DNA from 2 places in the Paenisporosarcina sp. P5_A11 genome. Region 1 is predicted to be linked to the other one. Evidence: riboswitches for the same ligand, from Rfam matches in the RefSeq annotation. Region 1 holds a riboswitch; the other holds the start of a gene.

What was found. A riboswitch is a leader RNA that binds a small molecule or an ion and turns the genes downstream of it on or off. The one in region 1 is predicted to bind thiamine pyrophosphate.
Region 2: linked by a shared signal. The riboswitch ahead of AC1DOS_RS08125 (ABC transporter substrate-binding protein) and the one ahead of tenA (thiaminase II) in region 1 are both predicted to bind thiamine pyrophosphate.

The regions. Positions count from the first base shown of each region.
Region 1 covers NZ_JBFUKT010000139.1:684-7,098, forward strand. Annotated here, with positions in the region: gene AC1DOS_RS15220 (formylglycine-generating enzyme family protein) at 1-599, opposite strand, end outside; partial or broken gene dnaN (DNA polymerase III subunit beta) at 771-1,272, shown strand; gene AC1DOS_RS15230 (YjjG family noncanonical pyrimidine nucleotidase) at 1,347-2,048, shown strand; TPP riboswitch at 2,161-2,259, shown strand; TPP riboswitch at 2,325-2,420, shown strand; gene tenA (thiaminase II) at 2,489-3,169, shown strand; gene thiM (hydroxyethylthiazole kinase) at 3,159-3,911, shown strand; gene thiD (bifunctional hydroxymethylpyrimidine kinase/phosphomethylpyrimidine kinase) at 3,908-4,732, shown strand; gene thiE (thiamine phosphate synthase) at 4,722-5,354, shown strand; gene AC1DOS_RS15255 (YdhK family protein) at 5,462-5,998, opposite strand.
Region 2 covers NZ_JBFUKT010000037.1:9,913-16,576, reverse strand. Annotated here, with positions in the region: gene AC1DOS_RS08150 (COG4315 family predicted lipoprotein) at 1-102, opposite strand, end outside; gene AC1DOS_RS08145 (hypothetical protein) at 166-438, opposite strand; gene AC1DOS_RS08140 (ABC transporter ATP-binding protein) at 459-1,178, opposite strand; gene AC1DOS_RS08135 (ABC transporter permease) at 1,192-1,956, opposite strand; gene AC1DOS_RS08130 (thiamine-binding protein) at 1,953-2,246, opposite strand; gene AC1DOS_RS08125 (ABC transporter substrate-binding protein) at 2,247-3,254, opposite strand; TPP riboswitch at 3,483-3,592, opposite strand; partial or broken gene AC1DOS_RS08120 (NAD(P)-dependent alcohol dehydrogenase) at 4,386-5,376, opposite strand; gene AC1DOS_RS08115 (NAD(P)-dependent malic enzyme) at 5,667-6,664, opposite strand, start outside.

The sequences.
Region 1 (6,415 bases):
GACGGATGGCTACGTCGACGACATGAAGCCCCACAACCCCTTGATTCTTCAGCCCAGCTACCTCCTCGAAAAATTCGGTAGGAGCCGTATACTTGTTCATCATATAAATCCCAACACCATTCCCAAACATTCCCTAACATATCATACAGACCCCATGCATTCGGTTCCTTTCTTCCTACTTCATGGATCTTGCCACCAGAATTTTCATTATACCAGGCAATCTTATCAAGCTCTCCGTATCTATAACCAGTAGTCCCTGCTTTACATGCATATTGCCACTCTGCTTCTGAAGGAAGTCGATAGCCGTCCGATTCCCAGTCACAAATAATGTTTTCACCATCATTACTTATTGAATAACACTCTTTTAGTCCAGCTTTTTGTGACAGTAGATTACAAAAAGAAATTGCATCATTCCAAGAAATATTCACAACCGGTTTTAGATTTCCGTCAAAACAATTAGGTGATTTATTTGTAATCGAATAGTATAGATCCATATTTACAGGATACTGGGCAAGAAGAAACGGTCTTATTTCAGTTTTCCATGTGCTTTTTATTCTATCGTCTCTTAATTCAATTTCTCCCCCTGGAATTTTCACCATTGGATAGTCAATGTAACTGTTTATTTCATTTGACACTCTACCATCCTCCTGATTGTTTTTGTGTTACATATTTTACAGTAATTGTGATCTCTACCATCTATCACAATTACATTTTAGCCTTAGGCAGCCTGTCTAAATGCAAAATCATAGTGACCATGCAAACTTAATTAATTAAGCAAAATTATAGGAGATTCGTCGTCTCCCGTTCATATCGTCATGACAAACCAACAAGTTTTATTTAAAACATCAAGTGTAAGTTTTTACTCTCGTTTAATTGAAGGTATCTATCCCGATACATCACGATTAATTCCAAATGAATTTAATACGAATGTCACTATTGATGGGAAAGCATTATTTCAAGCGATAGACCGTTCATCTTTATTGGCACGTGAAGAACGTAATAACATTGTCCGATTCACTTCATTAGAAGGAAATGTCGTTGAGATATCATCTAGCTCAGCTGAAATCGGTAAAGTAGAAGAAGAAATACAAACCACATTAATTGAAGGCGAAGAGTTGAAAATTTCGTTCAGTGCAAAATATATGATGGATGCGTTAAAAGCGGTTGGTGGGCAGGATGTAATGGTTAAGTTCACAGGTTCCATGCGACCATTCATTATTAATTCTGTTCATGATCGCTGTTTTACAATTGATAGTACCGGTTCGTACATAAAGAAGAAATGTGCATTTAGTAGTATGATGGTTTTAGATTCATTTAAAATGAACCACAAAAAGGATGAGAAGACTGTGAAGTATGATGTATTAATATTTGATTTAGATGACACTTTGTTTGATTTCGGTGAGACGGAAAAGCATGCACTCGATAATTCATTTCGTGCATTTAGTTTCCCTAATGGTTTAACTGAATACAGAGCAAGTTATAAAGAGATAAGTAAAGGACTTTGGCTTGATTTAGAGCAAGGACGTATCTCGCTTTCAGATTTAAAAGTAGAACGATTCAAGCGTTTATTCCTCCAACATAAACTACTTCTTAATCCAGAAGATTTTGGACATGCATATATAGAAAATCTAGGAAGAGAAGTACATATGATTGATGGTGTTCAGGATATGTTGACCAATCTATCTAGTTGCAGACTTGTTCTTTTAACAAATGGATTTCAAGATGTTCAACATTCGAGGATTGCTCTTTCGCCACTAAATCAAACATTTGAAGCGATTATTACTTCGGAGGAGACTGGTTATCAAAAGCCACAAGCAGAAATTTTCGAATATGTCTTTAGAAAGCTGAGTATTAAAGATAAGCAAAGTGTATTAATGATCGGCGACTCTCTAAGCGCAGATATCCAAGGTGGCAATAATTTCGGAATCGATACCTGCTGGTTTAATCCACATAATAAAGCAAATGAAACAACTATTACTCCAACATATGAAATCAGTAATTATGAAGAATTAGAACAAATCGTAAAGCAAAACGTATTAGTAAAATAATTCAAAGCTGTAAATGGCTAGGATTTCCATGTGAGTATTATAAAAAGAGTGTAATTAATCATCTACAGTCGTTTGTTAGGATGAATTTATTATGCTATTATGAACCTAATTAAAATAGTTGCGGGGGGACGCTTTGGCGTTGAGAAGGTTAAAACCTGACCCTTTGAACCTGTTCGTTAAGACGAACGTAGGGAGCAGAGTACATAGCGTTTCGACGTTTTTCTTTTGTGCTGAAGCTCTCCATTTTGGAGGGCTTTTTTGTTTGCTAATTCAATATTTTAATTGCGGGGGAACTATTTAGTTGAGAAGGTAAAACCTGACCCTTGGAACCTGACAGTTAACACTGACGTAGGGAGCAATGTTTCATTGGAAACGCTCTTTTGTCATGCGCAAAAGGGCGTTTTTTGCACTTGCGTCCATCCGAAAAAGGAGGACTTATAATGACATTTTGTGAAGAAGTACGAGAGGAAACGGATCTTTATTGGCAAGGAAGTTTTGATCACCCATTTGTAAAAGGACTTGTCGATGGAACGCTGCCGCTTGAAAAATTTAAGTTTTACATGATGCAAGACGCTTATTATTTAAAGAATTACACAAAAGTACTCGCGATTGCAGCTTCAAAAGCTGAGACGAACGAAGATATTGCCTACTTTTTAGAAACGGCTCGTCATATCAACGAGGCTGAGCTTGAGTTACACCGAACTGTCTTTAAGGAGCTAGGTATAACTGAAGAAATGGAAGTAAACTTTGAACCATCACCAGCTGCTTATAACTACGTATCACATATGTACAATGCTGCACATAACGGAGATGTTGCAGAGGCTTTTGCTGCGATGTTCCCTTGTCCATGGTTATATCAAGAAATTGGGGAGAAGTATAAAGACGCAAAACCAGGCATCAAGCTATATGAAGAATGGATTGAAATGTATAGTGCACCGGATTACAAAGAAAAAATCGAGCTGCAAAAGGCGATGATGAATCGTTATGCAGAAGAAAATCCAGCCAAGCAATCAGTATTAAAAGCTCATTTTGAAAGAAGTTGCTACTATGAGTGGAAATTCTGGGAAATGCCATGGACATATGAAGACTGGCAAGATGAGGTGAAGAACTATGCCTATTAAACAGATTCGTAATAAGAAGCCACTGGTACATTGCATCACGAACTATGTCGTGGCAAACTTTACCGCTAATGGTTTACTTGCAATTGGTGCGTCACCTGTCATGGCTGATGAAGTAACAGAAGTGGAAGAAATGGTCGCGATTTCAAATGCTCTTTTAATTAATATTGGCACAATCAATACAAGAACGAAAGAAGCCATGTTAATAGCAGGGAAAAGAGCGAATGAGCTTGGAATACCTGTCGTTTTAGATCCAGTTGGAGTAGGGGCAACTTCTTTTCGACAACAAGTAGTAAAGGAATTATTAGAAAATGTCCGATTCGATTTACTCCGTTGTAATGCAGGTGAACTTGCGACCATTGCAGGCGTTTCATGGCAAGCTAAGGGCGTGGACAGTGGTGAAGGTGAGATGGACGTTGCAGTCGTCGCCAAACATGAGGCGAAAAAATGGAACTGTTTAGTGGTGGTCACAGGAGCCTCTGATTATATTACTGACGGTGAGAATGAATTTTGGGTAGCAGGTGGTCATGAACAGATGACAGAGGTAACAGGTACAGGTTGTTTGTTGAGCGCGATTTGTACAGCAGTTCTTAGTTTGGAAGGAGAGGCTCTTTTAAACTTACGTGATGTACTACAAGAATATAAAAAGGTGTCTGAACATGCGGTTCAATCGCCACTTCTTGGCTCATTCCAGACTGAAGTCTTAAATTCATTGCATCAATTGTCTAGAGGTGAAGCCAATTGAACATCGTGATGACCATAGCAGGCTCAGATAGTAGTGGTGGAGCTGGCATACAAGCAGATTTAAAGACGTTTCAAGAGCTCCGAGTGTTCGGTACATCAGCGATTACTGCGTTAACAGCTCAGAATACACTTGGTGTAGAGGGAGTTTTTCCTGCATCTGTAGACTTTGTTAAACATCAAATCGAAGTCGTCTTTCAGGATTTTCCCGTAAAGGCAGTCAAGACCGGTATGCTTTTTTCAGCACCAATTATTGAGGAAGTGGCGAAAAGCTTATGTGAGAAAGATGTGCTGCTTGTCATTGACCCTGTGATGATTGCCAAAGGAGGTGCAAGCTTGCTAAAAAATAACGCAGTTGAAGCATTAACGACTAAGCTTTTACCACTTGCAACGGTATTAACTCCTAATATTCCAGAAGCTGAAGTGATTAGTGGTGTTGAGATTAAGTCGGAACAGGATATACAAAAAGCTGCTGAAAAGATATTAGGGCTGGGTGTAAAGTGCGTGGTTATGAAGGGGGGCCACTTAGATGAGCAAAGAACGGCAACGGATACTGTGTTTTTTGCAGATGGTACAAGCTTTAAAATGGAATCTGCCCGTATTGAAACGAAACATACACATGGAACAGGCTGTACTTACTCCGCAGCACTTACAGCATTTTTAGGACAAGGTTGGTCACTAAAAGAGGCAATCATCGAAGCTAAAAAGTTTGTCCAGCTAGCCATTGAAACCCCGTTAAACATTGGGCATGGACATGGCCCAACAAATCATTTTGCCTATAATATAGCAAAAGGTGTCTGTGAGGTGAACATCATTGAATCGTAACGATTTAGCATTCTATTTCATCATGGGTACCCCGAACTGCATAGAAGAGCCATTACATGTTTTAGAAGATGCATTAAAAGCAGGTATAACCATTTTCCAACTGCGTGAAAAAGGCGAAGGGGCATTAACAGGTAAAACACTTGAACAATTTGCTAGTCAATGCCAAGTATTGTGTAAATCATTCAACGTGCCGTTTATTGTGAATGATGACGTGGAGCTTGCCTTGAAGCTCCACGCAGATGGCGTTCACGTAGGACAAGAGGATATATCACTTACGGAAATTCGCGAAACTTTTAAAGGACGCATCGTAGGCGTTTCAGTGCATACAGTCGAAGAGTTGGATCAGGCTGTTAGAGGTGGTGCGGATTATGTAGGGATTGGACCGATTTATGAGACACAGTCGAAATCTGATGCAAAGGCTCCTGCTGGTCTAACTTTTTTGCAAGAAGCGAGAAACTTGTATCGAGATTTTCCGCTTGTAGCAATTGGTGGAATCACAACAAAAAACGCGCACGAAACATTGCTAGCCGGTGCTGATGGGGTTGCTGTCATTTCAGAAATTTGCCAAAGTCAGGACCGACAAGAAACCGTAAGAGCATGTAAAACTCCAAATTTATTGTAGGTAAGATTGACAAGGTATTGGTTTTTAATAAACATTTTTAGCTTCAAAATAAAAATAGCTTATCCACTTAAGGAATAAGCTATTTTTGGATTATATTTGGTCAAACTTTATTTAGGTGATAACTCACTTTCCGTTACCCATTTATGATTGGTCACTTCTTCTCCGTCAGTAGTTGAAGTGTAATTAATCATATATACTGTCGTTTTTTCGGCAGAATCAATTTCAGCTTTTACACCATCCATCCCTTTCGTATGATCCGCATCAATTGTCACTTCGGAACCTGCTTCAAAAGGTTTATCACCGGCATCTTCGATTTCTTCATGAATAACCCATTTGTGATTGGTCACTTTTTCTCCACCTGTTTTCGGAGTATACGATACAGTATAGGCTGTAGTATCAAAGGCATTCACAATAGTAGCTTCAGCACCCTTCATCCCTTCCATGTGATCATCTTCGATAATCACTTGGCTGCCAACTTCAAAGGTTGGATTATCTTCCACTTTCAAATTTTCCGGAACTTCACTTGATTCTGAATGGTTCATATCCATGTTTTCATGATTCATATCATCTTTTTTAGGTGATGAATCTGAACAAGCACTCAGTACAAGGAATAAAGTTGGAACGATTAATAATTTCTTATACATACTTACCATCACTCCTTCTGTTAATGAAGAAAGTATACCCATTAATATGCCAAAAATCTATTCCATTTAATAGTTCCACTTTCCCTAATTGTCTTTGCTTGGTTTAACAGATTAGTAAACAAATAACTTTTTTGATTTCAAAACCGTTAAATATGATAGGATATATTAATAGTATAAAAATCCCATTTAACGTGGCGTTAAGATGAATAATAATATCAGTAAGTCATTAGTATCATTAGCGTTGGGCGTGGTTTCAATAATTACACCTTACACTAATATAAATCCATTTATTCCGAACACAGGCAAATAGTCTGTGTTTTTTTGTCTTTAATAAGAAATGAAAAAATTTTAAGTTGAAGTACCCGCTACACATAATACAATTAAAAAATATGGACTAGACTAAAAACAGGAAATTGG
Region 2 (6,664 bases), on a different contig from region 1:
GGCTTCTTCCATCACATCTAACCCTAGGTCAGCTGCCGCACAACTCGCATAGAAACTTCGCATATCCAAACAAGCAATGGTTCGATTCGGTACTGTTTTCATAAATAATCCCCCCTCACAATAAGAACAATTGTTCTTATTGTGAGGGGGGATTCAATTATTTGTCTAGTAATTATCTCTGTTTTTTACCGGTAAATCATGGATATAGATCTCGATTTCTTCTTTAAGCCAGTAAGGTTTCCCTCCGATTAACGCCGTTTCTGTTGGGAGTTTCCCTCTCTTACGTAGCATGTGAATCTTCTTGGTATCCATGTTACCACCATGTTCATTCATCAAATCCCCAAAGTCTTTTTGACTTAATAAGTCATTTGGATTCTTTATGATCAATGGTTTGGGTGATTTCGCAAGGTAGGAATCGGTGTAAAAATAGATGAGCAATCGATTTTTACAACTAAATTTTAAGTACCCCGTAATTCATTGTAGATGTTTCTCTTCCATTGCAAAAATTCATCACTTAAGATAATTGACTCCTGTCTAGGTCTTGGAAAAGGAATGCTAAACTCTTTTTTAATTTTTGCAGGCTTTCCAGATAAGACGATAATTCGATCGGATAGATACAAGGCTTCCTCGATATGATGTGTCACCATCAAAATGGAGCGCTTGTTTTCTTCCCAGATGGAAAGTAACCAATTTTGCATTTCCATCCGCGTAAATTCATCAAGCGAAGAGAAGGGTTCATCTAAACAAATAAGTGATTGTGGACTCATGAGACTCCTGATAAAAGACACTCTCTGTTGCATCCCACCTGATAATTCAGAGGGATACGCTTGTTCATATCCCTTTAGACCGGCTCTTTCAATCATTCGAAGGGCTTCTAATTCATATTTTTCTCCATTAATTTCTCCACTAAGCAGAATATTGTCAAGGACTGTCCGCCATGGCAATAAGGATGGAGATTGAGGCGTATAACTAATGGCACCTCTTTGTCCATTCATTCGTTCCCCGTCCATTCGGATATCTCCGGAGTCTGGGGTATAGAGACCGCCAATCAAGTGAAATAACGTGCTCTTTCCACTTCCTGAAGGACCTACGATCGTAACAAATTCGCCCTCATTTACATGAAAAGATAACTCTTCTAGTACCTTATTTCCCTCAAACGATTTCGTTATATTTTCCACACTGAGCTTAGTCTTAATTTTTTCCCTCTCCTTTAGGTTTCCCTTTCACGATGATTTTCTCCAATGAAGAAATTAAAGCGAAGAATATTAAGCTTAAAATCATAATGAGAAAGATTGCTACAAAGACACGATCTGTCCGAAATGAAGATGACGCAAGAGTCATAAATACTCCAATTCCTTCTTTGGCACCCAGCCATTCAGAGATAACAGCGCCCATCACGCTGTAGGTAGCAGCTATTTTCAGTCCTGAAAATAGTGAAGGTAATGCATATGGCCACTCTACTTTCCAAAAAATCTGCTTCTTCGATGCGCCAGCCATTTTCATATAATGCGTAAGCTCAGCAGTCGTATGTCGAAATCCATCCAAAGCAGCAACAGTTATTGGGAAAAAACAAACTAATGTGATGACAATGATTTTGGGTAGCATTCCAAATCCAAACCATATTACCAACAACGGAGCCAACACAATGATAGGAATGTTTTGTGTCAAAATAATAATTGGATAAAATGCCTCTCTAAGCTTTGGTAAACTGTGTAAAGTGACAGCTATGATAATGCCAACTCCACTACCTATCAAAAGCCCCATAAAGGACAACTTAACCGTTGATACTACATGACTCCTGTAATTTCCCCAGCCTGTTATTCCTTCTAACCATATTTCAGATGGTGCTGGCAGTAGCCACTTCGGTATTTCGAATAACCAACAGGATAGTTGCCATATGGTAAATAAAAGGATGAGGACCAATAATGGTCTCCACCCTCTATGGAAAACTTTCATGATCGATATTTCTCTGTCAATTTATCCATCGAAACACCGCTTGGCTGATAAAGGATTTTTACTTGGGAAATGACATTTACACAGCCAGCCTTCATCATTCGCTCATTCATTTTCTGGATAACAGAGAAAATTTCTGTCAAATTCCCTTCCATTGTGGTTTCAAGTGGATGGACCTCATAGCGTATTCCTGAATCCTTTATGACGGCAATCGCTTGATCAACATATGGAATTGAATCTTCACCATTTTTTGTTTTCGGTATGATCTGAATGCTAACTAAAGAGTTATTCATCTATTCATTCTCCTTTTTAGGTAAAAATTCATTCGTAAAGGCTTTCTCTACGTCTAGTTTGCCTTCTAATAATCCATTATCATACATCCATTGTGCGTAGTTTTCCCAAACCTTTTTATCTTGTATTCCCCATTGTGATGCATCATCTTGATACTTTGGAGACAACCATTTTTGACTTGCTTTAACCAACTCTGGATCTAACTCTGGTACAGCCTTTATTAAAACTCCCGCCGCTTCTTCTGGATGATCCATTGTGTATTCATAACCTTGGGATGTTGCTGTTACAAAAGCACGAACGGTATCGGGATCTTCTGCTATCAACTTCTCATTAGTTATCAGAACAGGCGTATAGTAATCTAGCTTATCTGAGTAATTGGTCAGATATTGCATATTCAATTTCTCTCCACGAAGTTCAGCTTCAATACCTGTCCAAGCGTAATAGATCCATGCAAAGTCTACATCTCTTTTTACGGCTGTAAAGAAGTCTGTATCGCCCATATTTACCATATCAACTTTCTCCACATCTGCACCCTGTTGTTTCATTAAAGAAGAAATCACTGCTTTTTCAACTGGAGCACCCCAGCCTCCATAGGCTTTACCTTCATAATCTTTTGGTGAAGTAATCTCTTTTTCAGCTGGAGACGCAAAACCAGATGTATTATGTTGAATTACGGCAGCAATCGAAACTATTGGTACATCTTGAACACGTGCTTCTGTTAAGGATTCCTGATAACCAACTCCGAATTCAGCCTTCCCCGAAGCCACAAGTTGATTAGCACCGGCTTCACCTGGCATGATAATTTCTACATCAAGACCCTGTTCCTTAAAATAGCCTTTGTCTCTTGCTACATATAAGCCTGTATGATTCGTATTCGGTGTCCAATCCAATACCACGGTTACTTTCTTCAACTTTCCGCTCGAATCATTGGTTCCAGAGCTAGCGTTGTCACCATTGCCGCAAGCGGTTAACATCATAATAATTAGTAATAATCCTAACCATTTTTTCATCATTTTCTCTCCCTTTTCCAAATCTGTTGAGAGCATTAAACGACGGAACGGAACGAAAGGAGGAAACATATTCTTAAGTAAAGCCAAATTCTTTCTCAGAAACGCAGAGTCACACCAAAATCTAACTAACCAGGTGCTAAGAGGCATATCGACTAATCACTTAAACATTTTTTATTTAAATGAAAAAGCGCCCCAGGTAGGTACCTAGGACGCATATCAACACAAATAAAAATGTTTAAATATGTTCCCTACGCTGGTGTTATCCAGATCAGGTTCCAAGGGTGTGTATCTTAAGGATACGGTCTCAACCAGCAACACTGGCCCCCCCACATGTTTCAATTATGAAATTCGTTTAATGCGTTATCATTATTAACATTGACACAGAATTGCATAAGTTTCAAGAGATAAACAGAAATATAGAATTAAGAGCAAATTAATGCGCCTCATTACACATGTTTAAAGTACCTACCCACCATGCATCAAGGGAGGTATCATTATGATTAACTGGAAACTCACATCTTTCATATTGTCCAGCCTGCTCGGCATAACTATCAAAACAGGAAGCTGTAGCTACATGAACTATCCCCCCGAATCTCGGACACTCATAAAAAGGGGCCAAAGGATGTATGGAATGTGACCTCATTTGTTCCTTTACAAGCTAGTAATTACCTACATACACTTGAAAATCTATCCATGAAACCTATGATACGAATCAGCAATATAAAGTGAAAATATTTTTTATATATTATACCGACAATATACATTTTTACCGGTAAAATATAAAACTTCCAATAAAAATTAGCACCTCGAAATGAGGTGCTAATTTGGGTTATATTTGGCTGTTTATCTTGATAATAAAACAGGTTTGATTTGACCGTTTATTACGGAATAAGTGATCTAATACTGAACGGTTTACTTGTAAAAGTGAGTCTTTTCTTTAACCCAGGCACTTGTTAGTTCAACAAGAAATGAAGATTTATTTTGTATTTTACTTTTCAAATTTATACTTGTACATTATTTTTAAAGTAATTTCCCCAGTGTGGTTGTGTACCATCAATTAACTTTTAATGAGCAACATTGACTAAACACCAAAAATTGTTATTCACCAAGGGCGTGCATTTTATGCTTCAGTTATTTGGATTTGTTGTTATGTTTCCATAGTTATGACGACATTTCCCTTTTTGTGTCCTTTCTCCACATATCTATGAGCCTCAACTATCTCTTCAAACTCATAATACCTATCAATGACCACTTTTAATTTCCCCATCTCAACAAGTTCTTTAAGGAAGTTAAGTGGTTCTGAAGTTTCAGGTGAATTTCGACTCAATAATAATTTCTTGCTGCTTGTCAATTTAGTCCATAACATTCGACCACCTGGTAACGGTACAGTGACATTTATGTAGGTTCCGTTATTCTTTAGCGATTTCATACAAGCTGAAAACGAACTCTTGTCTACCGCTTCAAAGATCACATCATAAGTCTCGCCTTTACTAGAAAAATCTTCTGCAGTGTAATCAATTACCTGATCGGCTCCCAGAGATTTTACCAATTCTAAATTCGTGGTACTGCATACCCCTGTAACGTTTGCTCCGAAGAACTTTGCAATCTGTACTGCATAAGTTCCTACACTTCCTGAAGCTCCATAGACAAGGACCTTTTGACCATTCTGAATGTTAGCTTTTCTAAGATAAAACAAGGCTGTACGTGCCCCAATTGGAATGGCAGCGGCTTCCTCATAGGTTATATTGGAGGGCTTAATAGATACCGGTCCATCTTCAGGCAGACACTTATACTCGGTATAAGCACCAAAACCCACTAGGGAAGCTGCAAAAACCTGGTCACCTTCCTTAAACCTTTTGACATCTTTCCCTACTGACTCAACTTCTCCAGCTAACTCCATCCCCAATATTTCTTTTTTGGGTTGTCTGAAACCAAGTGTTATTCGGGCAGGCAGCCAAAAAGCGGGAGGAACTGTAAAACTCCGTGACCGAATATCTGCTACTGTTACGGTTGTCGCTTTTACTTTTACCAGTATTTCATTTTCTTTAGGAGTAGGTTTTTCTACCTCTTTCAATTGAAGAACGTCGGGGGGACCGTACTTTGTGTACACAATTGCTTTCATTTATCCTCCTCCAATTCGTTATATTGATTAATATCATACGAATAACTAGAACAATGTATGCTAAGGGGCTTTCGGTTCTATGTAACGACAAAAAAATGCACCTCAGCTGTTTTGCCTGATGTGCATTTTCCTATTTCCAACTTTTATTTGTCTCTACCTCATTTGATTTAAATTCTTTTTGGACCGAATGAGCGCGTTTGTCAGAAACCAAAGACAAAGCGATCGCGCTAGGAACCGCAAAAGAACTCAAGGAATTTCCGAGTGATTAGCTCAAGGAAGGACAACTTTTATCATTTCTGACGACCGACTAACGCTACACCAGTCTCAACAGCTGCTTTACTAACTGCTTCTGCGACAACTTTGGCAACGTTCTTATCGAAAGCATTTGGAATAATATAATCTTCCGTTAGATCAGCTGTATCTATTAAAGAAGCGATGGCGTAGGTTGCAGCCAACTTCATGGTTTCATTAATGTCAGTGGCACGGACGTCGAGTGCGCCTCGGAAAATTCCCGGAAATACCAACACATTGTTTACTTGGTTTGGAAAATCCGAACGGCCCGTCGCAATTATTCGCACACCGAATTCTTTCGCTATATCAGGCATAATTTCAGGTGTAGGATTTGCCATCGCGAATACGATTGGATCTTCATTCATGCAGCCAATCATTTCTCTCGTAAGGATGTTCCCGACTGAAACGCCGATAAAGACGTCAGCGCCAGACATAGCATCTAATAAAGAACCTCGAGTATGAGATAAATTCGTTATTTCAGCAATTGCATCTTTCGCAGGATTCATGCCTTCGGGACGTCCTTTGTAAATAATCCCTTTTGAATCACATAAAACAATATGTTTAAAACCAATTTTAATCAATAGATTTACAATCGAAATACCCGCTGCTCCAGCTCCATTAACAACTAGTTTAATTTCATTCATTTTCTTATTCACAACTTTCAGCGCATTGAGTAAACCTGCGCCTACTACGATTGCTGTTCCATGTTGATCATCATGGAACACAGGTATATTGCATTCCTCTCGCAAACGTTTCTCGATTTCAAAACATCTAGGTGCAGAAATATCCTCCAAATTAATGCCGCCAAAAGTTGGGCTAATCATTTTTACAATATGAATGATTTCATCGACATCTTGCGTATCAAGACAAATAGGAAACGCGTCAATATCAGCAAACTTCTTTAGCAGCAATGCCTTTCCTTCCATTACAGGAAGAGCTGCTTGAGGGCCGATATTTCCCAATCCTAATACAGCTGAACCATCCGTAACGACAGCGA